DNA from 2 places in the Bacillus sp. NPDC094064 genome. Region 2 is predicted to be linked to the other one. Evidence: riboswitches for the same ligand, from Rfam matches in the RefSeq annotation. Region 2 holds a riboswitch; the other holds the start of a gene.

Region 1 (16,356 bases), on a different contig from region 2:
ATTCATATTGCGCGTACGGTTGTAAGAAGAGCAGAGCGCTCTATCGTATCATTGCAAAAAGAAAGTGATATAAATGAGGTTGTTCTAAAGTATGTAAATAGATTATCTGATTATTTGTTTGCGGTAGCTAGAGTAATAAATGCTCGATTACAAGTGAAAGATGTGGAGTATAACCGCAGCGCATTAGTTTTTCGTGATAAGAAAGAGAAGGAAGTGGAGTAATTCACTTTCTTTTTTGTATACTTTTTTCTGTAATATACCAAAATAGAGAAGGGATGGCGGTGATTAGAAAACGGAGGATGTATATGAAAGTGTTAAAGTGTGGAGTCATGTTATTGACTGTACTGTATGTATCTCAATTACATGTTTATGCAGAAGAGAATCGATGGACATGGCCCGTTGAAGGTCAGATAAGTGATTATTTTGGGACAAGAAATGGAAAACACTATGGTATTGATATAGCTGCACCGATCGGAGCGCCTGTGGCAGCTATTCAAGATGGTAAGGTTACAAAGTCTTATTATTCAAGTAGTTATGGGAATGTTGTATTTATTAAACATGGAGAATATGAGGCTGTGTATGCACATTTAAATAAGAGATATGTAGTTCAAGGGGATCATATTTCAAAAGGAGAAATAGTTGGAGAAGTGGGGAATACAGGAGAATCGCGGGGTGCGCACTTACATTTAGAAGTTCATCAAGGGAGATGGACGATGGCGAAAAAGAATGCGGTGAATCCATTGTTTGTTTTAAATGAACAAAAAAATGAAGTCGTATCCTCATCATTATATGTCGTGCAAAAAGGAGATACTTTAGTCGGAATTGCACGGAAATTTAGTATGACAGTTAATGAGATTAAAGAAAAAAATGGATTGCAGCAAGAGCGGATTTATCCAAATCAACAATTATACGTTAAGTAAGTGAAACGTCCTGAAAATATAATTATAAAAAGAGCAACCTATTTCTAAAAGAAAACCGTCCCAAATATATTTTGGGACGGTTTCTTTTACCAAAAAATAAAGACACATATAAATCCAGAAATAGCTAAGTAGCTATATAAGTAAAAGACTTTTGTTCTTGTTTTCTCATTTGTCCGAAACAGTACAATAGTCGGTTCAATTAAACCAATTGTCAGACAGAGTAGACCAAGAAGCATACAACCAATTGAAATAGAGTACAGGGCGATTTGTGGTGCTTGAAATGGAATCATCCATTTTAATAAAAATGCAATAAGTGCAGTGTAGCAAATGCTGCCGATGTATTTATTCAACGGTGTATTAGAACGAAAACCAGGAAGTTTTTTTAAGAAAGAGCGGGAAACAACTTCTGTTTGTAAAGGTGTATGCTCTTCGATAATTTTTTGAGCTTCTTTTCCTTTTTGGAAAAGGGATAAAATCCAGTTTCGCTCACCTTGAAAAATAAATTGAGATGTTGTCAAATAGTGATCAACCTTCACTTTATTCCAATTCTTCCATGGATGACGCTCGCACAATTTTAATTTACTTTCTGATTTTTTATCATACTGATAAATACTGATGCCATCTTCATCGAAAGCAGCATAGTATGTCTCGCTTGAGAATGTGCCTAAATCAATTGGACAGCAGAAAAGTAATTCTTTTTTTAAGTAAAAGTATTCTTTTCTTAAACTTTTTTTCATTGCTTCTCGAATAGAGTGTCTCTTATCTTTCTTCATGACATTTCCTCCATAATTCAGAAAATGTTCTTATCTTAACAATTCAACATCTTATCACTTTTAATTATATATGACTAGGGAATTCATAAGAGAAATGACGAATAATAAAAAATATGGGTTGTATTGTAAAATATTTCGTCATTTCCATGTGGTTATTAAAAATAAATAACTAATTTTTAATAAGTTACAATTTTTTAGTTCACAATGTTATAAGGTTGTTGTATAATGAAGGGGAAAATAGAATATCGGTCTATCTTCGGGGCAGGGTGAAAATCCCGACCGGCGGTGATGAACTATGTATGATTTTGTTCTAAGCCCGCGAGCCGTTAAGGCAGGATTTGGTGTGATTCCAAAGCCGACAGTATAGTCTGGATGGGAGAAGATGGAGGTTCAAGCGTTCAAAAAAGATAGGTATTTGAACGTCTGTTTGATGTGCCTTAAATTCTCCCTTTGTGTAAAACACAAAGGGTTTTTTCGTTCTATGAAAAAATAGGCATAGCAGAACCTTTCCACTTTCCATGAGATGATCGATGGAAAAGGAGAGAGAAAGATGAAACAAAAAAACAGTGTAGTGCAGATGGTGAGTGTAGCGATGCTAAGTAGTATTGCATATTTACTGATGATGTTGGATTTCCCGTTCCCAGGGCTTCCGCCATTTTTAAAAATTGATTTTAGTGATGTACCAGCTTTAATTGCAGCGATTATCTTCGGACCAATTGCGGGGGTAATTGTAGAGGCGATAAAGAATATTTTACATTACGGGATTCAAGGAAGTTTAACGGGAGTGCCAGTTGGAGAAATTGCAAACTTTATTGCAGGATGTTTATTTATTGGACCAGCAGCTTTCTTATTTAGAAAGTATCGTACTGTAAAGAGTTTAACGTCAGGATTAATGCTAGGGACAATTACAATGGCGCTTATTATGAGTGTATTAAATTACATCATCATATTCCCAGCTTACACTTGGTTTTTAAATTCACCAGCTATGTCTAGTGAGGCGATAAGAACAACAGTTGTAACGGCAATCTTACCGTTTAATTTGATTAAAGGAATTGTTGTGACAATTGTATTTGTAGCGTTATTTTCACGCCTAAAAGTATGGGTGTTTGCAAAAATGAAAAATGCATAAAAGATAAAATAAAACCATTAGTAGTATGGAACTACTAATGGTTTTTTATTAAGTATCATGAAAACAAAAAATGCCCCTCATTAATATGAGGGGCATTTTTTGAAGTTAATAAAAGACTACTCGAATTTTAAAGCGTCGCCTTCAAATGATTCGTCAGCAACTTTAATTGAGTCAGTTGGACAACCTTCGAAAGCATCCATCATATCTTCAAGTAATACATCTGGAATTTCAACGATACCTTGGTTATCGTCTAATGTTACAAATGCAATACCTTCATCATCATAGTCATAAATGTCTGGTGCAGCAGCGCCACAAGCACCACATGCAATACAAGTATCTTTATCAACGATTGTATATTTTGCCATCTTTTTTCCCTCCTGATAATATGTATGTGAAAAGCTCGTCATAAAAATTATAACTTTATTGTAAAACGGTTTTTAAAACTTTTCAACATAAAATTATAATGATAATGCTTATCAATTAGGGTGTCAACTTATTTTTGAATTATGTCATAAGATTTTCAAAATATGTAAATGTTATTTCGTTTGGTACAATAGAATATATACGAGTATATATTGCCTATATGATAAGTTTAATAAGTAACATAGCCGATGCAATCATACTCAAAAAGAATAAAGTTAGATTGGAAGGTGGAAGCGGTAATGCAACTACAATATACATTATTGTATTGTTTGAGACAATTGAATGGTGAAAGAACCGTTTCTTCTATTTATTATTTATTAAAAGGAAAACGTTCTTCGCAAACGTTACAAGATGGAAACATGTTCCGAATTTCTTTTTTGTTCGGAATATATAAATCGTTAAATAGAACTGACTATGATCATGAAGTTGCAAAGTTGTTGCAAGCAGATTGTATGCAGGAAATACATGAAAATACATATGTGTTAACGCCTATAGGTAAAGCGCAGTTACATAAATGGGAGGAAGATTATGCTTTTCCAACGTATTTACACGGTTTGCACTATGGTGAATTAGGTGACACGTTTTGGAAAAGGTTATCATTAATTATTCAAACTGTATCAAATTTACAACAGAATAATACGAAATTCATCCCGATTCAACAAGATGCTGAAATAATGGTATGGGTGAAACGCTTTCTTACCGGAATGCCGTATAGGAGAAGTGAATTGGCGAAAAGGTTATGGAAAGAAATACATAATCTTTTAGGGAGAAGTAATGTGGTAGAAGCGACGATTGTAACATATCGACTAACAGGTTATGAACGCATCGGTTGTACATTGCAACAATTAGCAGAGATTACGAAACAAGATATATTCAGGGTGTATTTTTTATTTTGGGGCACAATTCACTTCTTTATACAAGCAGTGCGCGATCAAGAAAAAGAATTTCCGCTATTAGCTGAAATTATATCTTATCCAAATGAAAGAGCTGAATTATTTAGTTTATCAACGAAAAAAACATATAATTTTTGGAGACAAGGGCGTTCTTTAGAGGAGATAGCGACAATTAGAAATTTAAAGGTAGCAACGATAGAAGATCATTTTGTGGAAATTGCTTTGCGGGAAAAAGAGTTTTCCATTGAGATGTTTATGGAAAAAGAAAAAATAGACAAAGTAACAAAAGTAATTGAGACATTACAAACACGCAAGTTGCGTGAATTGAAACAAGCGGTTGGGGAAAATATCTCTTATTTTGAAGTCCGCCTTGTATTGGCACGTATGGAGGGTATAAATGAAACTTGAGGAATATTTATATAAGTGGTTTGGATATTCTGAATTTCGTCCAGGACAAAAAGGGGTTATTACAGACCTACTGGAAGGAAAAGATGTAATAGCAATGCTTCCGACCGGAAGGGGGAAGTCTATGTGCTATCAACTTCCAGGTTTAATGCAAGAAGGCACAGTCCTTGTTGTATCGCCGTTATTATCTTTGATGGAAGACCAGGTTACACAATTAAAGTATATTGTGAAAAATAGAGTAATCGCATTTAATAGTTTTCGGACATTAAATGAAAAAAGAGAAGCAATGAAAAAATTAGCTTCTTATAAATTTATTTTTGTTTCACCAGAGATGTTGCAGTCGGAATTGTTAATAAGAGAATTGAAGAAAGTTCATATTTCATTATTTGTTGTTGATGAGGCTCATTGTATTTCACAATGGGGCTATGATTTTCGTCCGGATTATAAAAAGTTAGATCAAGTAATTGATAGCATTGGATCCCCTGTCGTACTAGCATTAACGGCCACAGCGACAAAAGGTGTACTGCGAGATATAGAAGAGAGTTTAAATTTAAAGAATGTCACGCAGCATGTGTACTCTATTGATCGACCGAATATTGCAATGGAAGTACAATTTGTAGAGACGATAGAAGAGAAGAAAGAGGCGCTTTTTGATCAGGTGATGTATTTACAAGGTCCTGGGATTGTATATTGTTCAAGTAGAGCGTGGACAGAACGTTTAACGGAATATTTAAGAGGGAAAGGCGTTACTGGTGTAGCTTTTTATCATGGTGGTATGGAACATGAAGAGCGTATGTTAATTCAACAACAGTTTATGAATAATCAGTTGCAACTTGTAATATGTACAAGTGCTTTTGGTATGGGGGTAAATAAGTCGAATACGAGATATATTATTCATTTCCATTATCCGACTAATATAGCGTCTTATTTACAAGAAATCGGAAGGGCAGGAAGAGATGGTGAACCGAGTATCGCCATTTTATTATGTAGTCCGTTAGATCACGATTTGCCAATTTCAATAATAGAGGATGAATTGCCAAGTAAGTCACAAATACAATTTTTATTTTCGTTACTACAAGAAAGGATGTTTCAAACGAAAGAATTACCAATAGAAGATGTAGAGGAAATTTGTTATAATGCAGCAAGATTTAATGAACAATATTGGCGTTTTATCCGCTATCATCTCGAACAGCTTGGAATCATACAACAGCGAAAATTAATATTGGAGAGCTTGTCAGATGAAATTATGAATAGAATAATAGCTGAAGTAGAATTAAGGCTACGTAATAAATATAGTGAGTTAGAAAACATGAAGTCATGGATACAAGTTAAAGGGTGTAGACGTGAATATTTGTTGCAACAGTTCGGTTATAGAAAAGAGAACGAGTTAAAAAATTGCTGCGACTACTGTAGTATTACAAAAACAGATTATAAAAAAAGACAAGCGCAACAATCGGATTTCGACTATAATTGGGAAACAGAGTTACAAAAGCTTTTCGGCCTAGAAAAGATGGGGGAATGATGAACATTCAAAGGCATAATATTGAAGATATGAGTCCAAAGGAAATAAGGCTGAATTTGTATATAACACAGTTAATTATCATTGGTATTGGCTGTTTACTCGCATATATATTGTTTCAAGATATAGAGGCAGTGTATAGTCTTTGGAAATGGGAACCGGTTTCTATACTCATAATAGGTGGTTTGTTAGCGATTGGTATTGTGTTATTAGATTATGTTGCAATGCGAGTATTTCCAGAGTCATGGTTTGATGATGGGGGTATTAACGATAAAATGTTTCAAGGAATGTCAGTTATGCAATTACTCGTTATTACGTTTGTGATCGGCTTCGCGGAAGAATTTTTATTTAGAGGTGTAGTGCAGACTCATTTTGGAATTGTAATAGCGAGTTTCGTATTTGCAGTGTTACATATTCGTTATATAAAAAAACCGTTTTTGTTTTGTTTCGTCTGTTTCATTAGTTTTGTCTTTGGTTATGTATTTGAATGGACAGGAAATTTGTTTATAACAATCTTTGCACACTTTCTTGTTGATTTTATAATGGGGCTCCAATTAAGAAAATAAATGGAAGGTGGTGGTGAACAACATGAGGAAACGAATTCCTGATTTTGAAGAGGAAATAGAAGTTGAGCGAGTGGAAGAAAATGAAAGTTTACCGCCGCGTAGTGAAATTCATAGGAATAAAGAGAAAAAACAAAAATTTAAAATGAATCATATTTTCGTCCGGGTTTTAACATTGCTGTTCATATTGCTACCAATTAGTATATTGTGGTATACAGATAAGTATATTCAGGTGAAAAGTGATAGTAATAATGCTGCGAAAAGTGCATTTGAAGTAATTTTCTTTGATTCAGCTAAATCCGAATCACCAAAACAGTCTGAGAAAGTGGCAACGCATACGGTGAAAGAGGGAGAAACTTTAGAGAGTATAGCGAAGCAATATTTTTCAGATGACAGTGGGATTGAAGTGATTAAAAAATATAATAATTTACAAGAAGATGAAGTAAGTGTGGGGCAAGAATTAAAAATTCCGATAAAAGATAAGTCCGCAGAGCAAGAAAGCTAATAAAATAAGTGATTCATAGTTTGTTATAAAAACCGAGGATTACCTTTATGAGGAGGGGAGGAAAATATATGATATGGATTATATTATTAAGTACTCTCATATGTATTGGTATTCTATTTCTTCTTGTGATGTATAAAGAAGCGATGCGTAATACTGTGTTGAAACATACTTTAGTGTTTAAAGAATTTCCGAAAAGTTTTCAAAAAGTAAATGTATTTTTTATTTCTGATATTCATAGAAGAGTTATTTCAAGTTCGATAATTGAACAAGTAAAAGGAAAAGTAGATCTCGTTATTATTGGTGGCGATTTGGCAGAAAAAGGCGTACCCTTATCGAAAATCTCTGCAAATATTCAAAAATTAAGAGAGGTAGCTCCTGTATATTTTGTATGGGGAAATAATGATTATGAGATTGAATATCATGAATTAGATGCTTTGTTATTAGAAAATAATGTGAAAGTTTTAGATAATACACGAGTTGTATTTGAGTCTGAATTAGGGGAGAAAATTTGCTTGCTCGGTGTAGATGATGTTGGGTTAAAACGTGATCGTTTAGATTTAGCGTTGGCTGATTGTAAAGAAGAGGGTTTTCGCATATTAATTAGTCATAACCCTGATATAATAAATAAAATGTCTGGAACAGAACAAATTTCACTTGTGTTAAGTGGACATACACATGGAGGGCAGATTCGATTATTCCCATCTGAAAAATATTTAAAGGGTGGCGTATATAATCATTCAAATATGACTCTTTTTGTTAGTAATGGGTATGGAACAACATTAATCCCGCTTCGTTTTCGAGCACCTGCTCAAACTCATATTATTACTTTATGCGGAGGGAAATGATGCCAGCTCTAAATGGAAAATATAATATAAAAGCTGTTTCGAATATACTTGGAATTCAGCCGAGTACACTTCGTGCATGGGAAAGACGTTATCATATTATTGCCCCAAAGCGAAATCATGCAGGGCATCGTTTATATACAGAGGAGCATATTCAAACTCTACAATGGTTAATGGAAAAGGTTTCTTCCGGTATGATGATTGGACAAGCGGTTCAATTATTAGAAGGGAATCGTTTGCAGAGTAACGTTCAAAAAGAAGTACATTCGGATAAAGAAGTTGTTTTAGTGGACGATTTGCTACAAGCTTTGTTAAAATTTGATGAAATTACAACTTCTGCATTATTAAACGAGGCTTTTAGTATATATTCAACAGAAAAAGTTGTTGCAAGTACTATTCTTCAAGTGACAAATAAATTGCTAACGCTAAAAAACAATAATGAGATTACAATGGTGCAATTTCAATATGTTGTATCTTTTTTGCAAACTCGTTTAGGGATGGTATATCATAATGCGTCATCGCTTTCTTCTTTACACAAAGTTATTGTGTTAGAAAATAATATGCTGAAAGGATTTATCTTTTCAACGTATTTGCGCTTAAAAGGATATGAGGCGATATATATTAGGACAAGTTTAAAGGAAGATAGTCTGTTGTCAGTTGTTGAACAAATACAGCCTAAGTATGTATTTGTATCTTTTGAAGATGGACGAGAATGTAAACAGGCGATGAACTTTGTTAATTCGTTACAAGAAAAAAGTAGGAACCTTTCTGTTGGACTTATAGGGAAAATAAGTGCTCGAGATCAGTTGAACATTCAAACGATCCTAATTGGTGATACGAAGGAAGAATGGGATGGATGGTTAAAAATGTCAGAATAGTTGTTCGAAAAGAACCATCTATTTTCTATTTCATATAATAAAAATTAGATTCATTGGTTACGTAGGGAGGGTATGAGATGAGGCTGGAACGATTAAATTACAATAAGATAAAAATTTTCTTAACATTTGACGATTTATCTGAACGAGGATTAACGAAAGAAGATTTGTGGAGAAATGCACCGAAAGTACAGCAATTATTTCGTGATATGATGCAAGAAGCGAATAAGGAATTAGGATTTGAAGCAGATGGTCCGATTGCAGTGGAAGTATTTTCTCTACAAGCACAAGGGATGGTTGTAATTGTAACGAAAGAAAATCAAGAAATGGATACAGATGATGAGTTCCGTGACGAGTTTATTGAAATGCAAGTGACTCTAGATGAAAGCGAACATATACTATATGAATTTGCTACACTAGACGACGTAATTAACCTGTCGAATCGCTTATATAACCTTGGTGTAACTGGCGGAAAGTTGTATACGTGGGATGGGCGTTTTTATCTTTGGATGGAAGAAGAGGAGCAAATTCAATTACTGAAAGCGGATTTTATAGCTATTTTAGCGGAATATGGTAATCCGTCTACAGCGACTATTTATCGTATAATGGAGTATGGTAAGGAATTAATGGCTTCTCAAGCAATTGAACAAATACACAACTATTTTGTGAAGAAAGAAAACCTCAGCTAATGTCGAATAGCTTGAGGTTTTCTTTTTATTTGGCAAATATATTCGTTTTTTTGTACTGTATTTGATAAAAATAAAAAATATTTAAATATTTGAGTATTTTACTTTTCTAAAAGTAATAAAAGGACTATAATAATAGTGAAAACGCTTGCAACGGAAAATAGTTTGTATATATTTGTTAGCGTTTTCTATTGCATTCCAAATTTAAGGGTGTATACTAGGCAATGAAGGTTTACTAAACAAGTGAAATTACAGGGGGTTTACTTACTATGGTAGCCGAAAAGGGAACTCAAACAAAAACTCAACAACAAAGGGAACAACATTTTGAACTATTGAATTCGACACAAATTGTTATTAGTGAAGCGTTAGAAAAATTGGGTTATCCAAACGAAGTATATGAATTATTAAAAGAACCAATTCGTATGATGACAGTGAAAATACCAGTTCGTATGGATGACGGGACTGTTAAAATATTTACAGGATATCGTGCGCAACATAATGATGCTGTTGGTCCAACGAAAGGTGGAATTCGCTTCCATCCGAATGTGACAGAAAATGAAGTGAAAGCACTTTCAATCTGGATGAGTTTAAAATGTGGTATTGTTGATTTACCATATGGCGGAGGTAAAGGTGGAATTATCTGTGACCCACGTGAAATGTCATTCCGTGAGTTAGAAAGATTAAGCCGCGGTTATGTACGAGCAATTAGCCAAATCGTAGGTCCGACGAAAGATATTCCAGCTCCAGATGTATTCACAAACTCTCAAATTATGGCATGGATGATGGATGAGTATAGCCGTATTGATGAATTTAATTCACCAGGATTTATTACTGGTAAACCACTTGTATTAGGTGGATCACATGGACGTGAAACAGCAACGGCGAAAGGTGTAACAATTTGTATTCGCGAAGCTGCAAAAAAACGCGACATTGATATTAAAGGTGCGCGCGTTGTTGTTCAAGGATTCGGTAATGCTGGTAGCTTCTTAGCTAAATTTATGCATGATGCAGGTGCGAAAGTTATTGCAATTTCAGATGCTTACGGTGCATTACATGATCCAAATGGATTAGATATTGATTATTTATTAGACCGTCGTGATAGCTTCGGTACAGTAACAAAACTATTTAATAATACAATTTCAAACAAAGAATTGTTAGAACTTGATTGCGACATTTTAGTTCCAGCTGCAATTGAGAACCAAATTACAGAAGAAAATGCTAATAATATTAAAGCGAAAATCGTTGTTGAAGCTGCAAATGGTCCAACAACATTAGAAGCAACTAAAATTTTAACAGATCGCGGAATTTTACTTGTTCCAGACGTATTAGCAAGTGCTGGTGGTGTAACGGTATCTTACTTTGAGTGGGTGCAAAATAACCAAGGTTACTACTGGACGGAAGAAGAAGTAGAGCAACGTTTAGAAAAAGTAATGGTAAGATCATTTGATTCCATTTATGAAACAGCACAAGTTCGTAAAGTGAACATGCGCTTAGCGGCGTATATGGTTGGTGTTCGTAAAATGGCTGAAGCAAGTCGCTTCAGAGGTTGGGTATAATATTATAACGTGAGAAAACGTGATTCCTTTCGAGGGAATCACGTTTTTTTGTTGAAGTATTAGAGTGAGGTGTTGCGTATGGAAAATGAAATGATGGAACGAGTAGAACAATTAGAAGAAAAGGTTAAGAGGTTAGAGGGAGAACTCGCAAGAACGATGAGAGCCCCAAAAACAAGTATCGTTCGGGTGTTCGGGGAAGGATTACTGTTTTTAATATTTGGTGCGGTTGTAGTAGGGCCGATTATAGCCTTTATAATCTCAATTCTTACTTGGTTTGCTGAAAAATAAAACAAAAATAAAAAGAACGCTTGTTCTACACGAACAAATGTGCTATACTTTCCTTAGATAAACAAAACGGAAATGATTTTAAGGAGAGATAAATGATGAAAATGACAGTAGACCAAAGATTTATGATGCCAGCAGATGTTGTAGAACGAGTGGAAGTATTACGAAACAAACAAAGTAAGCGCGGCACATTATTACAATCAGTAAATAAATTTTTCGGCTTAGATACGAAAGAAGATTGTGTTTGGTTTTACGGTTTTTATGGAGTTGCTGTAAGTATTTTATTATTTATGGTGTTCACATCAAATATTTTCGATTTTCTCTTCGTGTAAGAAATATGCGATAAGGACATTGCTACCGAATACATATATAAGGAAGTAAGGTAATCTTCTGAAGCGGGAGTTGGTAGTAATGGCGATGTTTCCTATAGAGCGTAACTATATTGGATATGGAAGTTCACGACCGGGAATTCCTCTTTCTAAAGTAAGGTTTATTGTAAGTCATGATACGGGGAATCCTGGTAGCAATGCGATAGGGAATCGGGATTATTTTAATGAAATACAACCGAAAGCCTCGGCACATACATTTATAGATGATAAAACAATATTAGAAATTATTCCTATAAATGAAGTTGCCTATCATGTTCGATATGGTGTGCCAACAGATAATGACTTATACGGTTATGATGCCAATAAGGCTGCCATTGGAGTAGAACTTTGTTATGGTGGTAATGTTAACTTTTGGGAAGCGTATACCCGTTTTACGTGGTATCATGCGTATTTATGTCAAAATTTCGGCTTGAATCCGAAAAAAGATATCGTATCACATAAAACACTTGACCCAGCTAGAAAGATTGATCCTGAAAATGTATTAGGGAAACAAGGTATTAAATTTCAGCAGTTTTTAGCAGATGTCTATCGGATGTATGTTTCGTTTAGATGACAAATATATGAAAAATGAATACAATAAAGATAGGTGCCTACTGCTGTAAGTAGGTTTTTTCTTGTTTTTATAAATAGTGTATTGGTAGAAGACTAGGAGTGAGCGGAGTATGCAGAAAGAAACAGCTATCATAATTGGAGGCGGTCCGTGCGGTTTAGCAGCGGCAATTTCATTGCAAAAGGTAGGGATAAATCCGTTAGTAATTGAAAAAGGAAACATTGTAAATGCCATTTATAATTATCCAACACATCAAACATTTTTCTCTTCTAGTGAAAAATTAGAAATTGGTGAAGTGGCTTTTATTACAGAAAATCGTAAGCCAGTTCGAAATCAAGCGCTTGCGTATTATCGTGAAGTAGTAAAACGTAAATCTGTACGTGTAAATGCTTTTGAACGAGTAGAGAAAGTTCAAAAAGATGGAGGAGTTTTTCAGGTTGAGACGACAAAGCGTGACGGAAGTAAAGAAATATATATAGCGAAATATATCGTTGTTGCAACTGGATATTATGACAATCCAAATTATATGAATGTTCCAGGTGAGGAACTGAAGAAAGTAGCTCACTATTTTAAAGAAGGACACCCTTATTTTGACCGAGATGTAGTAGTTATAGGTGGGAAAAACTCGAGTGTAGATGCCGCGTTAGAACTTGTTAAAGCGGGTGCACGTGTAACGGTACTATATCGCGGAAGGGAGTATTCATCAAGCATAAAGCCGTGGATTTTGCCGGAGTTTGAGGCGCTAGTACGAAACGATACAATTCAAATGCATTTCGGGGCTCATGTGAAAGAAATTACTGAACATACATTAACGTATACAGTTGATGGCGATGCAAATACAATCCAAAATGATTTTGTATTTGCGATGACTGGTTACCATCCAGATCATAGCTTCTTAACGAAGATGGGTGTTCGGATTGATGAAGAAACAGGACGTCCGATTTATACAGAGGATACAATGGAAACGAACGCTGAAAATATATTCATTGCAGGTGTAATTGCTGCCGGAAATAATGCAAATGAAATATTTATTGAGAACGGTCGATTTCATGGAGATGCGATCACGCAAACCATTGCAACAAGAGAAATGTAAAAAGAAGCTGTCGGAATAAACTTCGACAGCTTCTTTTTTAATCGTGCATAAACATATTTTGGATTGTTTCATGAGAATTTGTATTCTCTAATGCAACTAATAATTTAATACGGGCTTTTTGAGCATTTAAACCGTATGTGAATACAATCCCCATATCTTTTAATTGTTTGCCGCCACCTTCATATGAATATACATCTTGAACGATGCCGTTGAAACAGCGAGAAACTAATACGACAGGAATTCCTTTGTTTATTAATCGTTCTAGACTAGGGAGTGTTCTTGGCGGTAAATTACCTTGTCCAAGTGCTTCAATAACAATTCCGTCTACTGGAAGATTTTCAATCGCTGCTAATAATGTATCGTCCATACCAGCGTATGCTTTTAGAACGACTACGTTTTTAGAAACCTTATTTACTGAATATGTTTCGTGATGTACTAAAGCATGGTGGAATACAACACCACGTTTTGTTACCATACCAATTGGTCCATATTGCGGGCTTTGGAATGTTGCTACATTACTTGTATGTGTTTTCGTTACATTTGTAGCGCAATGAATTTCGTCGTTTAATACGACTAGAACGCCTTTTTCTGCGGCTTCACTACTGCTAGCGACTTTTACAGCTGATAAGAAGTTATATAGACCATCAGCACCTAATTCGTTGCTAGAGCGCATTGCACCTGTCACAACGATCGGAATAGTTGCTTGGACTGTTAAATCTAAGAAATAGGCTGTTTCTTCTAATGTATCTGTGCCATGCGTAATGACTACGCCATGAATGTTGTCATGTTTTACTCTTTCATCAATGATGACTTGTAATTGTAACATTTCGCTAGGTGTCATATGGGGAGATGGTAGATGGAACACATCTTCAACGATCAAATCAACATCGCCTTCTAAATCAGGAATGAATTTTAAAAGAGGATTTTTTTCACCTGGTTGTACGACCCCAGTTTCTTTATCTTCCTCCATTGCAATTGTTCCACCTGTGTGTAAAACTAGGATTCTTTTCAATGCTTATACCCCTTTCAAGTAAAAAAATACATTTAGAACATAACATGTTTTGAGTAAATTCGACAATGGAAATGTATAAAAGTATGCTTGGAAAATGACAATAAATATAGGGATTCTTTGCATGTTTTATAAAATCAAGAATGAAAAGTGTGAATAGAAGGTGGAAAGGAGCGGTACTTTGAAAAAAGTAGAGAAAATTTTTATTCGTATTTTAGTAATACAATTCATTTGTCTTTGTGTTGTACAATTGTTATTTATACATAAGTCTTCGGTGAAATATTTATCTAAAATTGTTTATTATGAAGGTGTCGTTACGAAAAATAAAGTGGAAATCTTGCCGGTGAATAGGTAGTTTTCATTTTCTTCTATAGAGGATTATGCTACAATAATTGAGGATTTAATGACGTGAAGCAAATGAGAAGAAGCAGGGATGAATACCTGCTTTTCGTTTTGTTTTATAAGTGAAAAAATGAGGTGTTACAATGGATAAACGAATTTCAATTGCTATAGATGGTCCAGCAGCTGCTGGGAAAAGTACAGTTGCAAAAGTTGTTGCAAAAAAACTTTCTTACGTTTACATCGATACAGGCGCAATGTACCGTACACTTACGTATGCAGCCCTTGAACAAAAAGTGGACATTGAAAATGAAGAGAAGTTAATGGAAGTTGTAAAGAATGTAAATATTGAATTTCAGCAAGGTGAAAATACACAACTTGTATTTTTAAATGGACAAGATGTTTCTGAAGTCATTCGTACACCTGAGGTGACGAATCGAGTATCCATTGTGGCGAAACATCGCCTTGTTCGTGAAGAAATGGTCCGTCGTCAACAAGAATTAGCGGAAAAAGGCGGCGTTGTCATGGATGGCCGTGATATTGGTACACATGTGTTACCAGATGCTGAAGTGAAGATCTTTATGCTTGCTTCTGTAGAAGAAAGAGCAGAAAGAAGACATTTAGAAAATATGAATAAAGGTTTCGATTCTAATTTAGAGCAGTTAAAAGAAGAAATTGCTCAGCGTGATAAATTGGATTCAGAACGAGAAGTTTCTCCTCTAAAAAAAGCTGATGATGCATTGGAATTAGATACAACTTCTTTATCAATTGAAGAAGTTGTCCAAAAAATTATGAGTATTGTTTCAGGGGTGTTTGCAAAGTAAAGAAAGGGGATAACCTCTTTCTTTTTTTGTTTGTATAGAAATGTAAAGGATACGTGAATTGTGAGTCTCTTTCCTTGACAAATGATCGGATTTGTAAGAAGTTAGTAAAAGAGGAGTGAAACTTTCAGAATATATTCGCTATTATATTTCAAAACATACTTTCTTCAAGATGATTTTGCTGTATACTATTTATATAGGATTAATATATTTTCTTGTGAATGGTATTGAAACAGAGTATGTGATGATAAATTCTTAAACATGCAAATGAAAACTTTTGTTTTCATTTCGTATATACATAAAAATGCTTTGTCAATTCTGTAGGGAGGTATTTCCATGGTAGAGAAAATGAATGAAGAAGTTATGGATTCAAAAGAATTACAAGTTGGTGACGTTGTTACAGGTTCTGTAACGAAAGTTGAAGAGAAGCAAGTGCTTGTAAATGTTGGATACAAAACAGATGGCGTAATTCCGATTAGTGAATTAGCTAACGTTCATATTGAAAAAGCAAGCGATGTTGTTGAATTAGATCAAACACTAGAATTGAAAATTATCAAATTAGAAGAAGATGATCTTGTCTTATCTAAACGTGCTGTTGATGCAGAAAAAGCATGGGTAGAATTGCAAGAGAAATTTACTTCTGGCCATGTATTTGATGTTACTGTAAAAGATATCGTGAATGGTGGATTAGTTGTGGACCTTGGCGTTCGTGGTTTTATCCCAGCTTCACTTGTAGAAGTACATTACGTAGAAGACTTTACTGACTATAAAGGTAAAACAT
Region 2 (16,356 bases):
AATGATTTGGATCATTTAGAGAAGCTATTGAAAATAGCGTCACCTGAAAAACGGAAATTAATCGTAACAGATACTGTTTTTAGTATGGATGGAGATACTGCATATTTAAGAGAGTTAGTGCAAATTAAAGAGAAATACGGGGCAATCATTATAGTTGATGAAGCACATGCAAGTGGAATATATGGCATCGATGGAGCTGGATTATCTCATATAGAAAAAGATATTGCTCAAAAAATTGATATACATATGGGGACGTTTAGTAAGGCTCTAGGGTGTTATGGTGCGTATTTAACGGGCGATTCCATTTATATAGAGTACTTACAAAATATGATGAGAAGCTTTATTTTTACTACAGCTTTACCACCAGGAACATTAGGAGCAGTGCAAAAAGCAATTGAAATTGTGAAAGAAGATAACGAAAGAAGAGAGCGACTGATAGCGAATGGTGCATATTTCAGGACGCATTTACAAGAAGCTGGTTTTGACATTGGGAATAGCTCAACACATATTGTACCGATTGTAGTCGGTTCAAATGAAAATGCTTTACGGTTTAGTGAAAGGTTACAAGAGGTAGGTATCGCAGCCATTGCAATTCGTCCGCCAACTGTACCGGTTGGTAGTTCCCGAATTCGCTTTGCAGTTACGTCACAACATACAATAGCTGATTTGAAATGGGCTATTCAGCATATTGTACGCATTGGTAAAGAAGAGGGGTTTTTCGTATGAAAGAGCTAAAGATTATTTTTATTCCTGGGTGGGGAATGGAAGAAGGTGTTTGGACTTTAGTTCTACCGTACTTTAAAGAATATTCTGTTCGATGTATCAATTGGCGTAACGTGAAAGAACAAAGTGAATTTGCTGGGCGAATAATAGATGTAGCAAAGGATGAAAATGTAATTTTAGTTGGATGGTCACTAGGAGCGTTAGCGGCAGTTCAAGCTCATAAAAAGATTGAGGCGAAAGGTATTGTACTAATTGGTGGTACCGCTAAATTTACAAATACGAGCGACTATACGAGTGGATGGAATGATTTGCATGTAGAACGGCTGAAAAAGAATTTGGTGAGAAAGAAAGAAGATACGCTCAAGCGGTTCTATGAAAATATGTTTACAAAAAATGAGCTGAAGGAGAATACGAGTTTTGAAGAGATTGCGCTGCATTTTAAAGGAGACTCCATTCAGTCTTTACAATTAGGCTTAGATTATTTAATAGAAACAGATATGAGAAACGAATTAACAGATATCAAAGTCCCGTTGTTACTTCTTCATGGAGAGCAGGATGTGATATGTCCATTATCCGCAGCTCATAGTATGACAGAGAATACAAATGCTAAGCTAAAAATAGTAAGTGAGGCTGGGCATGTGTTATGCGTAACGAATTTTGAATATTGCGCAAATGAAATCATTCAATTTGTAGAGGGGATACGACATGATCAACAAAACGTTACTACAAAAACGGTTTAATGGGGCGGCTGTATCCTACGATCAATATGCAAATGTACAAAAAAAGATGGCACATTCGTTACTTTCTATATTGAAGCGGCGATATAGTGAAACATCATCGATACGTATTTTAGAACTTGGATGCGGAACAGGTTATGTCACAGAGCAATTATCAGACTTATTTCCGAAAGCGCATATTACAGCTGTTGATTTTGCTGAAAGTATGATTGCAGTTGCGAAAACTAGACAAAACGTGAAAAATGTAACGTTTTACTGTGAGGATATCGAAAGATTACAACTTGAAGAAACATATGATGTCATTATTTCGAATGCCACATTTCAATGGCTAAATGATTTAAAACAAGTGATAAGAAATTTATTTCATCATTTGTCTATAGATGGACTATTACTCTTTTCAACGTTTGGACATGAAACATTTCAAGAATTGCATGCTTCGTTCCAGCGGGCGAAAGAAGAAAAAAATATACAAAATGAAACAGTGATTGGTCAACGTTTTTATTCGAAAGATCAGTTGTTTCATATATGCAAGATAGAAACAGGGGATGTGCATGTTTCTGAAACATGTTACATAGAGCGTTTTACAGAAGTTAAGGAGTTTCTACATTCTATTCGAAAAGTAGGAGCGACCAATAGTAATGAAGAGTCTTACTGTCAAAGTCCTTCACTCTTTCGTACGATGCTTCGTATATACGAAAGAGACTTCACGGAAAAAGAAGGGATAATGGCAACGTATCATGCTTTATTTGTGCATATAACAAAAGAGGGGAAGAGATGAAATGAAACAAGTACAAACAAAAAGGGATTGGAAGAAACTTGCATACGACGTAGTAGAAGAGAAAATGATTACGAAAGAAGATGCAATAGCGATATTAGAGGCTGACGATACAGAGGTTTTAGAAATTATGAATGCAGCTTATATTATCCGCCATCATCACTTTGGTAAAAAAATAAAATTAAACATGATTATTAATACGAAATCTGGATTATGTCCTGAAGATTGTGGGTATTGTTCACAGTCTATTATTTCAGAAGCACCGATTGATAAATATGCATGGTTAACGCAGGAAAAGATTGTAGAAGGGGCGCATGAAGCGATTCGCCGTAAAGCGGGTACATATTGTATTGTAGCATCTGGTCGTCGTCCGACGGATAAAGAAGTAAATCATGTAATTGGAGCCGTTAAAGAGATTCGTGATACGACAGATTTGAAGATTTGTTGTTGTTTAGGTTTCTTAAATGAAGATCAAGCAGGACGCTTAGCGGAAGCAGGCGTACATCGTTATAACCATAACTTAAATACGCACGCAAACAATTATGATAGCATTTGCTCAACGCATACGTATGACGATCGTGTTGATACAGTTCAAAAAGCGAAACAAGCTGGTATTTCACCATGCTCTGGGGCGATTTTTGGAATGGGAGAGACAATAGAAGAGCGTGCTGAAATTGCATTTGAATTACAACGTATAGATGCAGATTCAATTCCATGTAATTTCCTTGTGGCTGTAAAGGGAACGCCGCTTGAAGGACAAAAAGAGTTAACACCTGTAGAATGTTTAAAGGTGCTGGCGATGATGCGTTTTGTAAACCCAACAAAAGAAATTCGTATTTCAGGAGGACGCGAAATCAATTTGCGATCTGTACAGCCGCTCGGTTTATTTGCAGCAAATTCTATCTTTGTTGGCGATTACTTAACGACAGCTGGGCAAGAGCCGACTGCGGACTGGGGTATGATAGAAGATTTAGGATTCGAAATTGAGGAATGTGCATTATAAGATAGAGAAAAAGCAAACTTGTAAAAGAGTTTGCTTTTTTTGTAAATAAAATGTAATAAATAGTTGGGAACGCTTGATACTATTGGTTTTTGAGCGAAAAAAATAATTTTGGTGGACGAATTTTCCAAGCATTAGTTGTACATAGTAAATATGTAATTTATATTGGGTTGGAGGATTTTACATGTACAAATACATATTAGCGATTATGACTTGTCTAATTTTAATAAAAGCAATAAGTGCTGATCCAGTTAAGGCCGCCGAAAATCCTGAACAAAAAGAAATGCAACAAAGAATTGAACAACATTTTCGAACGAAAGCAGAACATTTTGGCTTGAAAACGGAAGGGAAAGATTTAAAAGAAGTACGAAAAGAAATTACTATTATAGAAGAAGCGAAAAAAAGAGAGAATGTATGGAGAACAGCGCAAACTCTTCGTATACAAACAGAAGGGAAAACGATGGATGAATTAATACAAGATGTACGGAAAAAGGTAAGGAAATAAAAAAAGAGGCCGTAGCCTCTTTTTTTATGCCCATTGTTTTGATAAGTGAGCCATTTCAATTGCAGCAACTGCTGATTCATAGCCTTTATTACCAGCTTTTGTACCTGCACGTTCAATCGCTTGTTCAATTGTTTCTGTCGTTAATACACCGAAAATAACTGGTATGTCTGTTTGTAGTGATAAAGATGCAACACCTTTTGCTACTTCATTACAAACGTAATCGTAATGCGTTGTAGCACCTCGAATTACAGTACCTAACGTAATAACAGCATCATACTTTCCGCTATTAGCCATCTTTTTAGCGATTAAAGGAATTTCAAATGCACCAGGAACCCATGCAACATCAATATCGTTTTCTTCTACACCGTGACGCTTTAATCCGTCTAAAGCACCGCCGAGTAACTTGCTTGTAATAAATTCATTAAAACGTCCAACAACAACCCCAACTTTTAAACCTGTACCAACTAAATGACCTTCGAATACCATAATAAATCTCTCCCTTAATTATAAGTTTAATAAGTGTCCTAATTTGTTTACTTTCGTTTGTAAATACGTTTTATTCTCTTTTTTTGCTGGCATTTGCAATGGAACACGCTCGATTACTTCTAAATCGTAACCTTGTAAGCCAGCAATTTTTCGTGGATTATTCGTTAATAGTCGTAAACTTTGTAAGCCTAAATCTTTTAAAATTTGAGCGCCAATACCGTAATCGCGAAGGTCAGCTGGGAACCCAAGCTTTTCATTTGCTTCTACAGTATCGAATCCTTCTTCTTGTAATTTATAAGCGCGAAGCTTATTAAGAAGGCCAATTCCTCGTCCTTCTTGTCTCATATAGAGAAGGACACCTTTTCCTTCTCGCTCAATTTGAGCAAGTGCAGCGTGTAGCTGTGGTCCGCAATCACAGCGGCATGAACCAAATACATCACCTGTTAAGCATTCAGAATGAACGCGGACGAGCATTGGTTCACCTGTTGAAATATCACCTTTTACGAGTGCGATATGTTCTTTTGAATCTAATGAATTAGAATAGCCAATTGCATGGAAAGTACCGAAATCTGTAGGTAGTGTAATTTCCACTTCTCTCGTCACAAGCGTTTCATGATGGCGGCGATAAGCAATTAAATCTTCTATTGTTATCATTTTTATATCAAATTGTTTTGCACACGCTATTAAATCAGGTACACGCGCCATCGTACCGTCCTCATTTATAATCTCGCAAATGACTCCAGCTGGCTCAGTTCCGCACAGCTTTGCCAAATCAACAGCAGCTTCTGTATGACCTGCACGGCGCAGTACACCGCCTTCTTTCGCAATTAATGGAAAGATATGCCCAGGACGATTGAAATCAGCACTTTTTGATGCAGGGTTTAACAATTCTTGTATCGTAGTTGCACGTTCGTGAGCGCTAATCCCTGTTGTGGTAGAAACATGATCAATGCTCACTGTAAACGCAGTATGATGCGAATCTGTATTATGAGATACCATTGGTTCTAATTGTAGGCGCTCCGCGTACCCTTCCGTAATTGGTACACAAACGAGACCGCGACCGTGTGTAATCATAAAATTAATCGTTTCCGGTGTAATATACTCTGCTAAAGCAATAAAATCACCTTCATTTTCACGGTTTTCATCATCACATACGATAACGACTTTTCCTTGTTTTAAATCTTCTAGAGCTTCTTCAATACGATGAAACATTATACTTCCCCCTTATAGAAATCCATTTTCTTGTAAAAAGCTCTCGGTCATTGAGCCTGTTCTTTTTACAGGTTTAGTAATAAAGCGTTCGATATATTTACCAATCATGTCACACTCAATGTTTACGATGTCTCCGGCATTCTTTTCTCCGATGACAGATTCGCTTACTGTGTGCGGGATGAGTGAAATTGTTATGGAAGATTCGTCTAAATCAAATATCGTTAAACTCGTTCCATCAACAGCAACAGACCCTTTATGCAAACAATAGCGCAGCAATTCATCAGAAATTGCTATTTTGTAATAGACGGCATTGTAATGTTGTTTTTTAGTTAAAATCGTCCCGATGCCATCAATATGTCCTGAAACGAAATGTCCACCGAATCGTCCGTTTGCAGCCATAGCTCGCTCTAAATTTACTTTAGAGTGGGATTTAAGCAGGCGAAGTGAGGTTGATTGCATCGTTTCAGGCATTGCATCAACTGTAAATGAAGTAGATGTAAAACTCGTTACAGTTAAGCAAATACCGTTAACCGCGATACTATCACCTAAGTGAACATCTGATAAAATTTTATTTGCATGGATCGTTAATTTCATCGCTTCTCCGCTTTGTTGCATGTTTGTTATCGTTCCTAATTCTTCTACAATTCCTGTAAACATTTCGTCACCTCACTTTGAGCATTCGCAACGATTTTTATATCATCGCCAATTTGTTTCATCTCTTGAATTTTCAAGGGAAGTGCATCTTGTAATTTTGAAAAACCATTTCCTCCAAATAGAGTAGGGGCATCTTTACCACCAATTAATTTCGGGCTTATATAGGTTACAATTTCATTGAAATTGTTTGTTTTTAAAAAACTTGCATGCACTGTTTGCCCACCTTCGACGAAAAGAGAAAGTATCTGTTTTTCGCCGAGTAGGTATAAGACATCTTGGATTTCAATTTGCTTTGTTCTCATTTGGAATATAGCTATATTTTCAGATTCATAAGAAGCTATTTTTTCTTTATTTACATCCTTCCCGACAATAATCCATGTCGGTGCTACACCGTCTGTCATGACATGGGAAGATGGTGGCGTTCGTAAATGGGTATCCAAAATAACGCGTATAGGATGTTTACCCCCGTTAGGAATTCTTGTTGTTAAATGCGGATTATCAGCTATAACCGTATTCACCCCGACAAGAATTGCATCATGTGTATGGCGGTATTGGTGAACATCAGCTCGTGCTTCTTCACCTGTGATCCATTTACTTTCACCAGTTGTAGTTGCTGTTTTTCCGTCTAAGCTCATCGCTGTTTTAATTGTTACAAACGGTCGTTTCGTTTTCATATAGTGAAAAAAGTATCGGTTTAGTAAAGTGGCTTCTTCCTCAAGAACACCGGTAGTTACTTCGATGCCAGCTTCTTCTAATCTCCTTTTTCCATTACCAGAAACGAGTGGGTTACAATCAAGGGTAGCAATGACAACGCGTTTGACTTCTTTTTTGATGAGTAATTCACAGCAAGGAGGTGTTTTCCCAAAGTGGCTACACGGTTCAAGTGTTACATAAACGGTAGCGTTTTTGGCGTTCGCACCAGCCATATGAAGGGCGTGAACTTCTGCGTGTTCTTCACCAGCATGTAAGTGAGCGCCCATACCGACGATGTTTCCATCGTTTACAACAACAGCACCAACCATAGGATTTGGACTCGTTTGTCCTGATGTAGTTTTTGCTAACTGCAAGGCAATCCTCATATATTCTTGATCTGTCATTCTCTTCACCTCTCCTAAAAAAATCAAAAAACCCCAAGGAATTAATATCCTTGGGGTTTGGGAGACGTGATTTCTAGAAATATAGTTCGAATACGAAAGTATAGGAAAGAAACCTAACGATGATTGATATTTTTGCATAAGGAAAAAACCTAGCAAAGATATCAAATTTTTTAAACGCTAGTTGTCTCTTTTTTATTTCAGTATAAAAAATGAGTATAGAAAACTAAGCATATATACAGCTTCAAAATGAAACTTTAAAAATATGCATACTGAAATAAAAGTGTATTCACTATATAAAAAACTAGAAACATATCCTTCTCCCATCCAGACTATACTGTCGGCCCTAGAGTTTCACTAGATCCACCGTTTTCGAGTTGAAAACGGGTCACGGACTTAGAAGTTTTCACTTCATCACCGCCGGTTGGGAATTTCACCCGACCCCGAAGGATGCTGTTTGGTCAAATTATAGCACAAAAAAGAAAAAAGGCTAGCAAAAAATATTCGAATGTGAAGAATTGTGTGAAAATACATAGAGGTTGGAATGGAGACAAAAGTATTAGAAATGTTGTTAGGGAAAGGGCTATACAGGTTTTGATTAAAAGAAAAAACATGCACAAAGAAATGTGCATGTTACTTGCCTTATTACTCTGCCTCTGGTGCTCTAACAACAGATTCGAATTTCCCTTTATGCGAAGCATCGCAATAAGGCATGTTTTTTGATAAGCCACAACGGCATAAAGAAAATGCCGGTTTTGCTGGGAATACATTTCCTTGTGAGTCGACTAGTTCCACGTCCCCTGTAACGCGAAAAGAGCCATTATCATTTACTTTAATTTGTACTTTTGCCAATGCTATCCCTCCTTTCCAAACGCTTAGTTTCATCATATAATCAAGGGAAGTACTTGACAATATAAAAAGAGCACTTTCTTTGGAAGAGAAGAGAGTGTTATAATGTTTTTTATAACTGACTAGAGTAAGGTGACGAAAGATGGATAAACAATTACGTACATTACGAAATATTGCAAATGAGCGCACGTGGGCATCATTTTTGAATGATAATCATCCATATAGTTTGTTACATTGGTCCATTGCAGGTGTAGGACAAGAAGTAAAAGATGTTTGGTTACTTCAAGATGAGGTAACGTTTCAAACGACAGAATTTCCAACACTAGATGAAGCGGTAAAGTGGATTTCTGAAAATATGGAACAAGTTACAGACGTTTTAGCGCAATAAAAAAACAGGCTTATGCAAGCCTGTTTTTTGTTTCTTTTACGTATGTGTTTAAAAATTGATCGACGGCTGTTTCATACTCTTCCTTATTTTCGTTATAAGAGCAAGCGTGTGCACCGTGTTCTGCAATATAAAGTTGTTTATTATTTTCTTTTGCTTCATATAAAGCTTTCGTCATATCAGCTAAAATATAATCGTCATCTTTACTATGAATAAAGAGAACGGGATTATTAATATTTTTGATACAGTCGATTGGTGAAACTTCACGAATCGTATAACCGTCACGAACTTTTAAAAAAGCATTTGCTAAAGGCAATAAAGGCCACTTTGGTAAATGGAATTCAACCTTTAAACGGTGCTGTAATTGTCCGTAAAAATCAGAGAAAGGACAATCTGCAATATAAAAATCGGCACCATCTTCTACAAGTCCTGCGTATTGAAGAAGTGTTGCAGCCCCCATGGATTCACCATGAATACCGAGTGTTATATTTGTGCCAAAACGACTTTTTAGCCAGTCAACTACGGATTTTAAATCATGTTTTTCATAGTATCCATAGCTTGTTGTTTTCCCGCCAGTTTTACCATGTCGACGATGATCGTAAATCAAGACGTTATATCCTCTGTTTAAAAATAAGTTTGCATATTTTACAGAGTTCATTTTATTTACAGTTACGCCGTGACAGAAAACCATAAATTTGTTGGAATGACCAGCAGGAATGTAATATCCATGAAGATCATATCCGAATTGCGAAGGAATATGAATTTCTTCTTTATGAAGAGCATCAAAATCTTCTATACGAAAATGTTTTTTCGTTTCTCGTTCTAGAACTTCTTCCTCTGTTTTTTTCTTTAAGTACATCACTTTATTTGTAAAGAAAATTCCAAGGGCAGTTATCGCACCTAGTATAGTAAACAATGCTGCAAAAAAACGTTTCATACTTTACCTCATCCTCCAAATACCGTTACATGTGATACACTTACATTGTATCACATGGATATAAAAGGGGAGAAATAGGAAATGCTGCATATACAAAAAATTACGCCAGCGATGAAAGAGACAATTCGAATGTTCATGTGTGAGAATTGGGGAAGCTCATTGATGGTTTCACGTGGTAAGGGGCATCAGTTAGAAGAGTTGCCAGGATTTGTTGCACTATTTGAAGACAGAATAATCGGAATTATAACGTATGAAGTGACCGGAAATATGTGCGAAATTGTATCGTTAGATAGCTTTGAAGAAAGAAAAGGAATAGGGACGAAACTTGTGGATTGTGTATTACAAGTTGCTGAAGAAGAAGGGTGCAGGCAGATTTGGCTCATTACAACGAATGATAATATGAATGCATTACGTTTTTACCAAAAACGTAATTTCATGATGACAAATTTATATGTGAACGCAGTGGAAGAGGCACGAAAAATAAAGAAAGAAATTCCACGTATTGGGTATGATCGAATCCCGATATTACATGAAATTCAGCTAGAATATCGTATAATGAAGTGATGTAACAATTTTCAGAAATATAAGTTATTATCCTTGACGGAAATTGTAATTTAAGTTACCGTAAAATTGTAATCTATTACCATATTAAGGGGTGACGATGTGGCAACTATACGTGATGTTGCAAAATTGGCAGGTGTTTCAGTCGCAACTGTTTCAAGAGTTATTAATGAAAAAGGATACGTTCATGAGGACACAGTAAAACAAGTAAAGGAAGCAATTGAGGAATTACATTATAGACCAAATAGTGCGGCAAAACCATTATTTAAACAAAACTCAACGATAATTGCATTACTTGTAGATAATTTATGTAATCCATCAAACATCACTTTGCTACATTGTATGGAAGAAATAGCATATGAAGAAGGATATCAAATAATTGTTTGTAATATAAAGAATAAAGATAAATATATACATATGTTAAAGCAAAATAACGTTGCAGGGGTTATTTTGACAAAATCAGTTTTTAAAAGTATAGGAGAAATTGCATTTCCGTTTGTAGTGATTGATGAAAAACAATCTCTTACAGAGTATTATGAAGGTGGACAGAGAGCTGTTTCTTTATTGAAAGAGAAAGGTTGTCACTTTCTTGCTTATATCGGTGAGGGAGATGAAAGCGAAGAAGTAGAAGAGCATATATCAGGATTTTTAGACGCTGTTTGGGAGGAAGGAATCTCTTATCGAGAGGAAAGTGTACAAGGGTATACGAATAAACAATTCATTACATTACTACAAAATCATCCGTATATAGATGGAATTGTAATCTCAAGTGATACGATTGCTATTGAGTTAATCCGAGCAGCGAAAGTTTTAAATATCCCTATACCAGATAAATTACAAATTATTGGACCTAACGGGAGTATAGAGTGTGGATGGATAGGTCCATCGCTACCGACGATTGAAAGATATGTCGAAGAAAATGGGAAAATAGCTTTTCAAAAATTAATTGGAAAAATAAAAGTAAAAGGTGCGTTGTAAAAAACGCACCTTTTATAATGTAATGGCCGCAATGAAGCCAAATATAAGTAACGGTATATTATAATGCAGAAAAGTTGGTACACATGTATCCCATATATGATGATGTTGACCATCAGCATTTAAACCGGATGTTGGTCCAAGTGTACTATCTGATGCTGGAGATCCTGCATCGCCTAGCGCTCCTGCTGTACCGATAATTGCAATGGTGGCCATTGGACTAAATCCGAGCTGGATGCAAAGAGGTACAAAAATTGTTGTTAAGATAGGGATAGTTGAAAAGGATGAACCAATTCCCATCGTAACGAGCAGTCCAATAACGAGCATAAGAAATGCAGCAAGTGGTTTGTTATTTCCGATTATCTGTGCACTCGTTTGCACAAGCGATTCAACATGTCCTGTTTTTCGAAGAACAGCGCCGAATCCAGCTGCTGAAATCATAACAAATCCGATAAAGGACATCATGCGCATTCCGCTCGTTAATATCGCGTCTGCTTCTTTAAGCGGTAGACTACCACTAACTGACAAGACGATAATCCCTGCTAAAGCACCGAAAATCATTGATTCTGTTGCTAATTGAACAGTCAATGTAGCTAAGATAGATACTAGCCCGAAAGTAATACTTCGCTTTGTATAGGGAACGATTTCATTTGCTGCAGTATGAATTTGTTCTGTTTCATACGTACGAGGTTTTCGGTACGTAATAAATACTGCTACACATAGCCCGATAATCATACCGATTGAGGGAATCGTCATCGCTTTTGGAATAAGTGTAACATCAAATGTAAGACCACTTTGTGCAGCATTTGTTTGTAATACGTCATGGAATATCTTTCCGAATCCAGCTGGAACCCACATATAAGGAGTAATCAACCCGAATGTAATAATACATGTAACAAGTCTGCGATCCACTTTCAACTCATTTAATACTTTTAAAAGTGCTGGAATTAAGATAGGGATGAAAGCGATATGAACAGGAATAACATTTTGTGAGAAACAAGCCATTGTTAAAATGATGAATAAAATAAGTATTTTAGAATAAATTTGTTTTTTTGTGTCTTGTTCGTTGCCAACCCATTTTAATGCGGTTTGAATCATAGCATCTGGAAGTCCTGTTTTGGAAAGGGAAATAGCGAAACCGCCAAGCATTGCATAACTTAAAGCGATAGGAGCACTGTTTCCAAGACCAGTTGTAAAAGTGTTAATTGTTTCTGAAATACCGAGTCCACCGATAAGTCCGCCTGTTAAAGCTCCAACAATGATGGCGACAATGACCTGGACACGTAACAAACTAAGCAATAGCATGACTGCTACTGCGACGAGTACAGCATTCATAATAAATGTAATCTCCTAATTTTTATTCTGTTAAAGCAAGTAAATATGAAGTACTTCGCTATATTTATACATACTTGCGACATATTATTATAAAATGTTTTCTATGAAATGTAAAAGAGCCTTTTGTTACTAATGCTGAAAAGCTAGCTCTTGTTTAATTGATTGCAAAGAATTAGCGAATAATTCCGGTTCTTCTAAATCAGGAGAATGTGCTGAATTTGGGAACCAAATCATCTTTTTTATGGGCGCTTCTATCACATCACAATATTCTTGAACGAGTGCATAAGGAGTTTGATAATCATAGCGACCAGAAAAAAAATAAACTGGAATAGATAAACTTGCAATAGAAGAAAAGAAATCAATTGTCAGCATTTCTTCCCATAAAACGCCAGATTTTAAATTTCCTGCGAGAAACTTAAACCAGTCTAATAGCGTATATTCAGGAGAAAAGAAACCTTTTCGTATGAAAGAAAAGGAAGATCCGTTTTGGATTGCTCCTCCGAATGTGCCAAGCCACTTTCTTTGAATAATGAGACGTCTCGTATCTAAAAATGGTGGTTTCCCTAATTTTAAAAGGGAAGCTAATGCTTTTTTATGATCATGTTTTTTAGCAGAGTTAATTAAATGCTGATATAGTAATTCTTCGTTTTGTTTCATATGTACAATCTGTCCAATACCGATGTAAGCCTCGATATACTGTGGATATTGATGTGCTATGTTAAGCCCGATAATACTTCCCCAAGAATGGCCAGCGAGAAATAGTTTTTGTTTGTTGAACCTTTTAAGTACATACTGAATAACTTCTTGTGCATCGGAAACGAATTGTTCGATTGTAAAAGTTGCCCCGAAATCTTTCATTGAAAAGGATTTACCCGCCCCGCGCTGATCCCAATTAATAACGATGAAGTGTTTCTCCAATTCTTTTTGAAAATGACGAATAAATCCGATTTGTGCCATGCCCGGTCCACCGTGACAGCATAATAAAATAGGTTGCTCTACGTTTTGCCCGCGCATAAGGAGAGTTTGTTTTCGATTATTAATCATAACGCTTTCCATCGTAGCGATACTATTAGGAATGAGTTGTTTATTTTCATTATAAAACTGTGGGGTATAGCTACGAAAAAGCATATTGAAACCCTCCTTTTCTGAAATCATACGAATCGCACAGGCTATTCGTTTTGCATATACTGTTAGAAAATCATTGTAACATACCATACTAGTGTCATTTCAACACGGGAGGAGGGAAATTGTGACGATTGGAGAAATTATAGATTGTCTAAATAGACGTGAATCAATCGCTATTATAGCAAAGCGCCTTGAAATAAGTCCCTATACATTATCGAAGAAATTGAGATTGATTGGATACGAATATGATGGAGAGCAGAAGAAACGTATTTTTGTAGGAGATGGAGAAGAACCACGTCACTTACAACTCCAAGAAGCGACCGCCCTTCAATATGCGAAAACAGATTATCAACTATTAATTTATGAGCAATTACAAAGTATTTATGAATTATTAAGCAAAAGAGAAGAAGTAAGTGCACCAATTATGAGTAAAAGTATAGAGAAAAAGAAACGTACCTTTTCTATTAATGTAGAAATATTAGCGAAATTAGATGTTATATCAGAATCGAAAGGGATTCAAAAATCTAAACTTGTCGAAGAGGCGTTACTACAATTTTTACAACAATATGGTGTTAGCAAAACATCACATTTTGGTAACTAAAGAAAAGGATACTATGTTCATTTTAAGAACGAGTATCCTTTTTGGGGTTCACATATATTACAAGTAAAATAAAGGTTGTTTGTACATAGCGTACTTAATTTATTTTTTGAATTCTTCCATCAATAACTGGCTGAATTGGTTCTTTTAATTGTTTCACATAATCGACTAGCGCTTCAAAGTCGTTTGGACCAGTTTCTGAATTCTTCCCATTTTTAAATGATACGAATCCGTCACCACCAGAAGCTAAGAAAGCATTCGCAACTACGCTGTATGTTTTAGATGGAGATAATTCTTCGCCATTCGTTAAGTTAATACTTGTCACTTTTTCACCGTTTGGTTTGCTTGCATCCCAAGTATATTGAATACCTGAAATTTGGAGCATTCTTGTTGTACCTTTTTGCCATTGTTGATTTAAAATATCGCGAATATCTTGACCTGTTAAATCCAATTTAATCAATTGATTTCCAAAAGGCTGAATACCGTATAATTCGCCCCATGTAATATCGCCAGCGTCTAAGTCATTACGAATGCCACCAGGATTCATAAGTGCGATTTGAGCTTGCATCGTTTGGCGCTGTGCATCGGCAATTACATTTCCGAGAGTGGACTCACCAGCATCGTTTTGTTTACGGTCAATAGGTGCTGTAGATTTTCCTACAACTTCATTTACAAGTGGTGCGATTTTTTCTTTATATTGATCTAGTTTTTGCTTTACTTGTTTATCAGGTTCTACACCTTCATGATATGTTGTAATAACTTCAGCTTTTTTCTTTACAATGTTTTTTGTTTTACGGTCAATCTTTACATCTACGTCTGAAAAAGCCGTTCCGTAAGAGTTCGCCTGTACGATAAGCTTATTATTAACTGTACCATTTACATACGTATGACTATGCCCACCGAAAATGACATCAACTTCTGGATCCGTTTCATTTGCAATTCGGTTAAGGTCGCCATTTGTTACACCAGATTCATCAGTCGTTCCGCCAACATGTGCAAGGACGACAATGGATTTAACGCCGAGACGCTTTAACTGTTGCGCTGATTTATTAATAGCTTCAACTTCGTCAGTGATCTGTACATTTTTAAGCATAGTAGGCATAACGACATTTGGTGTATCAGTTGTAACAACGCCGATGAATCCTACAGGAACACCATCTACCATTTTTACAGTAAATGGTGGTAAAAATAAGCGACCAGTTGACTTGTTATAAAAGTTAGCAGCTACATAAGGGAAGTTAGCACCTTTGAAATTCCCTGTTTTTTCGTGATATCCACCGTAAATGAGGCGTTTCATTTCATCGATACCTTCATCAAATTCATGGTTTCCGATTGTACCAACATCAAATTTTAAGTCATTTAAAAATTCAATTGTTGGTTCATCTTGTAACAATGCTGAAACTGGTGGACTAGCTCCGACAACATCGCCAGCATGTACGAGAAGTGTATTCGGATTTTGTTTTTTACGTTCTTTTAAATAAGTGGCTAAGTAATCAGCGCCACCAGCTTCTTTGTTATTAATTTTTTTTACAGTATCTAGTTGTCCATGGAAATCATTAATACCAAGCATTTGTACGTCTATGTAGCGATTTTGTTCAGCTGGAGTCTGAGATGGGGGAGCGGCAAATACGCTTGAAAAAGTAATAGTGCTTAAAACAGCAACGGCAGGGATAATTTTTTTCCACATAATTCATGTCTCCTTTTTTATAATCTGACATCATACGACATAATTTTAATAGATTCATAGGATTATATCCACAATAAAATTTAGTTTTTTCGAAAAATTAACATATTTACAAAAAAAGAATAATAGCGTAAGGAACCTTTTTTATTGTCGATTCTACCGAGTATCTACTATAATGGAGAAAAAAGTAAAAGGTGAGCAGCATGAAGAAAAAGAAACAAAGACAAATACAAAGACAATCTCAAGTGAATCAACAAAAGAATGAATCGCTAACATTAGGGGATCAATTAAATGATTCACTCATGCAACAATTAAAGAATAAGAAAAAAGAGTTGCAAGTGAGAGAAGAGAAAAAAGAGGCAGCAGAACTAGAAAGAAAGCGTCAAGAACAAAAAGAACGTGAAAAAAATAAATCATTTGAAGAACTGTTAAGTGAAAGCAATCTTACTTGGAAAGACTTTAAATAATAACAAAAATGATCAGTGAAATACCACTGATCATTTTTTGACGAGTTTGTAAGAAAAGGGGAGTTAAAATGAGAAAAATTGTAGTCGTTCCGTATGAAAATCATTGGAACGAAAAATTTCAAATGGAGGCTGAAAGATTAAAGTCAGCGATGCCAGAAATGGTGAAAATCCATCATATTGGAAGTACGTCAGTGCCAGGACTGGCAGCTAAACCAATTATAGATATGATTATGGAAGTAGAGAGTATCGATAGA

Evidence for each region. A riboswitch is a leader RNA that binds a small molecule or an ion and turns the genes downstream of it on or off. The one in region 2 is predicted to bind FMN.
Region 1: linked by a shared signal. The riboswitch ahead of ACQKNI_RS06135 (ECF transporter S component) and the one ahead of ribD (bifunctional diaminohydroxyphosphoribosylaminopyrimidine deaminase/5-amino-6-(5-phosphoribosylamino)uracil reductase RibD) in region 2 are both predicted to bind FMN.

What each region holds. Positions count from the first base shown of each region.
Region 1 covers NZ_JBNNUI010000002.1:293,801-310,156, forward strand. The annotation lists gene ACQKNI_RS06120 (cob(I)yrinic acid a,c-diamide adenosyltransferase) at 1-222, shown strand, start outside; gene ACQKNI_RS06125 (peptidoglycan DD-metalloendopeptidase family protein) at 306-920, shown strand; gene ACQKNI_RS06130 (hypothetical protein) at 1,007-1,693, opposite strand; FMN riboswitch at 1,942-2,081, shown strand; gene ACQKNI_RS06135 (ECF transporter S component) at 2,244-2,822, shown strand; gene ACQKNI_RS06140 (ferredoxin) at 2,939-3,187, opposite strand; gene ACQKNI_RS06145 (helix-turn-helix domain-containing protein) at 3,485-4,546, shown strand; gene ACQKNI_RS06150 (RecQ family ATP-dependent DNA helicase) at 4,536-6,065, shown strand; gene ACQKNI_RS06155 (CPBP family intramembrane glutamic endopeptidase) at 6,065-6,628, shown strand; gene ACQKNI_RS06160 (LysM peptidoglycan-binding domain-containing protein) at 6,651-7,130, shown strand; gene ACQKNI_RS06165 (metallophosphoesterase) at 7,199-7,975, shown strand; gene ACQKNI_RS06170 (MerR family transcriptional regulator) at 7,975-8,850, shown strand; gene ACQKNI_RS06175 (genetic competence negative regulator) at 8,928-9,536, shown strand; gene gudB (NAD-specific glutamate dehydrogenase) at 9,803-11,089, shown strand; gene ACQKNI_RS06185 (hypothetical protein) at 11,168-11,377, shown strand; gene ACQKNI_RS06190 (DUF3961 domain-containing protein) at 11,470-11,706, shown strand; gene ACQKNI_RS06195 (peptidoglycan recognition protein family protein) at 11,786-12,316, shown strand; gene ACQKNI_RS06200 (YpdA family putative bacillithiol disulfide reductase) at 12,426-13,406, shown strand; gene ansA (asparaginase) at 13,444-14,418, opposite strand; gene ACQKNI_RS06210 (YpfB family protein) at 14,597-14,770, shown strand; gene cmk ((d)CMP kinase) at 14,901-15,578, shown strand; gene rpsA (30S ribosomal protein S1) at 15,912-16,356, shown strand, end outside.
Region 2 covers NZ_JBNNUI010000009.1:215,353-231,708, forward strand. The annotation lists gene bioF (8-amino-7-oxononanoate synthase) at 1-726, shown strand, start outside; gene ACQKNI_RS20595 (alpha/beta fold hydrolase) at 723-1,463, shown strand; gene bioC (malonyl-ACP O-methyltransferase BioC) at 1,429-2,238, shown strand; gene bioB (biotin synthase) at 2,240-3,238, shown strand; gene ACQKNI_RS20610 (hypothetical protein) at 3,420-3,740, shown strand; gene ribH (6,7-dimethyl-8-ribityllumazine synthase) at 3,765-4,226, opposite strand; gene ribBA (bifunctional 3,4-dihydroxy-2-butanone 4-phosphate synthase/GTP cyclohydrolase II) at 4,245-5,438, opposite strand; gene ribE (riboflavin synthase subunit alpha) at 5,451-6,095, opposite strand; gene ribD (bifunctional diaminohydroxyphosphoribosylaminopyrimidine deaminase/5-amino-6-(5-phosphoribosylamino)uracil reductase RibD) at 6,077-7,189, opposite strand; FMN riboswitch at 7,498-7,641, opposite strand; gene ACQKNI_RS20635 (CDGSH iron-sulfur domain-containing protein) at 7,832-8,038, opposite strand; gene ACQKNI_RS20640 (DUF2552 family protein) at 8,178-8,423, shown strand; gene ACQKNI_RS20645 (alpha/beta hydrolase) at 8,434-9,357, opposite strand; gene ACQKNI_RS20650 (GNAT family N-acetyltransferase) at 9,439-9,921, shown strand; gene ACQKNI_RS20655 (LacI family DNA-binding transcriptional regulator) at 10,021-10,896, shown strand; gene ACQKNI_RS20660 (Na+/H+ antiporter family protein) at 10,909-12,228, opposite strand; gene ACQKNI_RS20665 (alpha/beta fold hydrolase) at 12,358-13,356, opposite strand; gene ACQKNI_RS20670 (ribbon-helix-helix domain-containing protein) at 13,478-13,954, shown strand; gene ACQKNI_RS20675 (bifunctional metallophosphatase/5'-nucleotidase) at 14,049-15,638, opposite strand; gene ACQKNI_RS20680 (YqkE family protein) at 15,839-16,102, shown strand; gene ACQKNI_RS20685 (GrpB family protein) at 16,171-16,356, shown strand, end outside.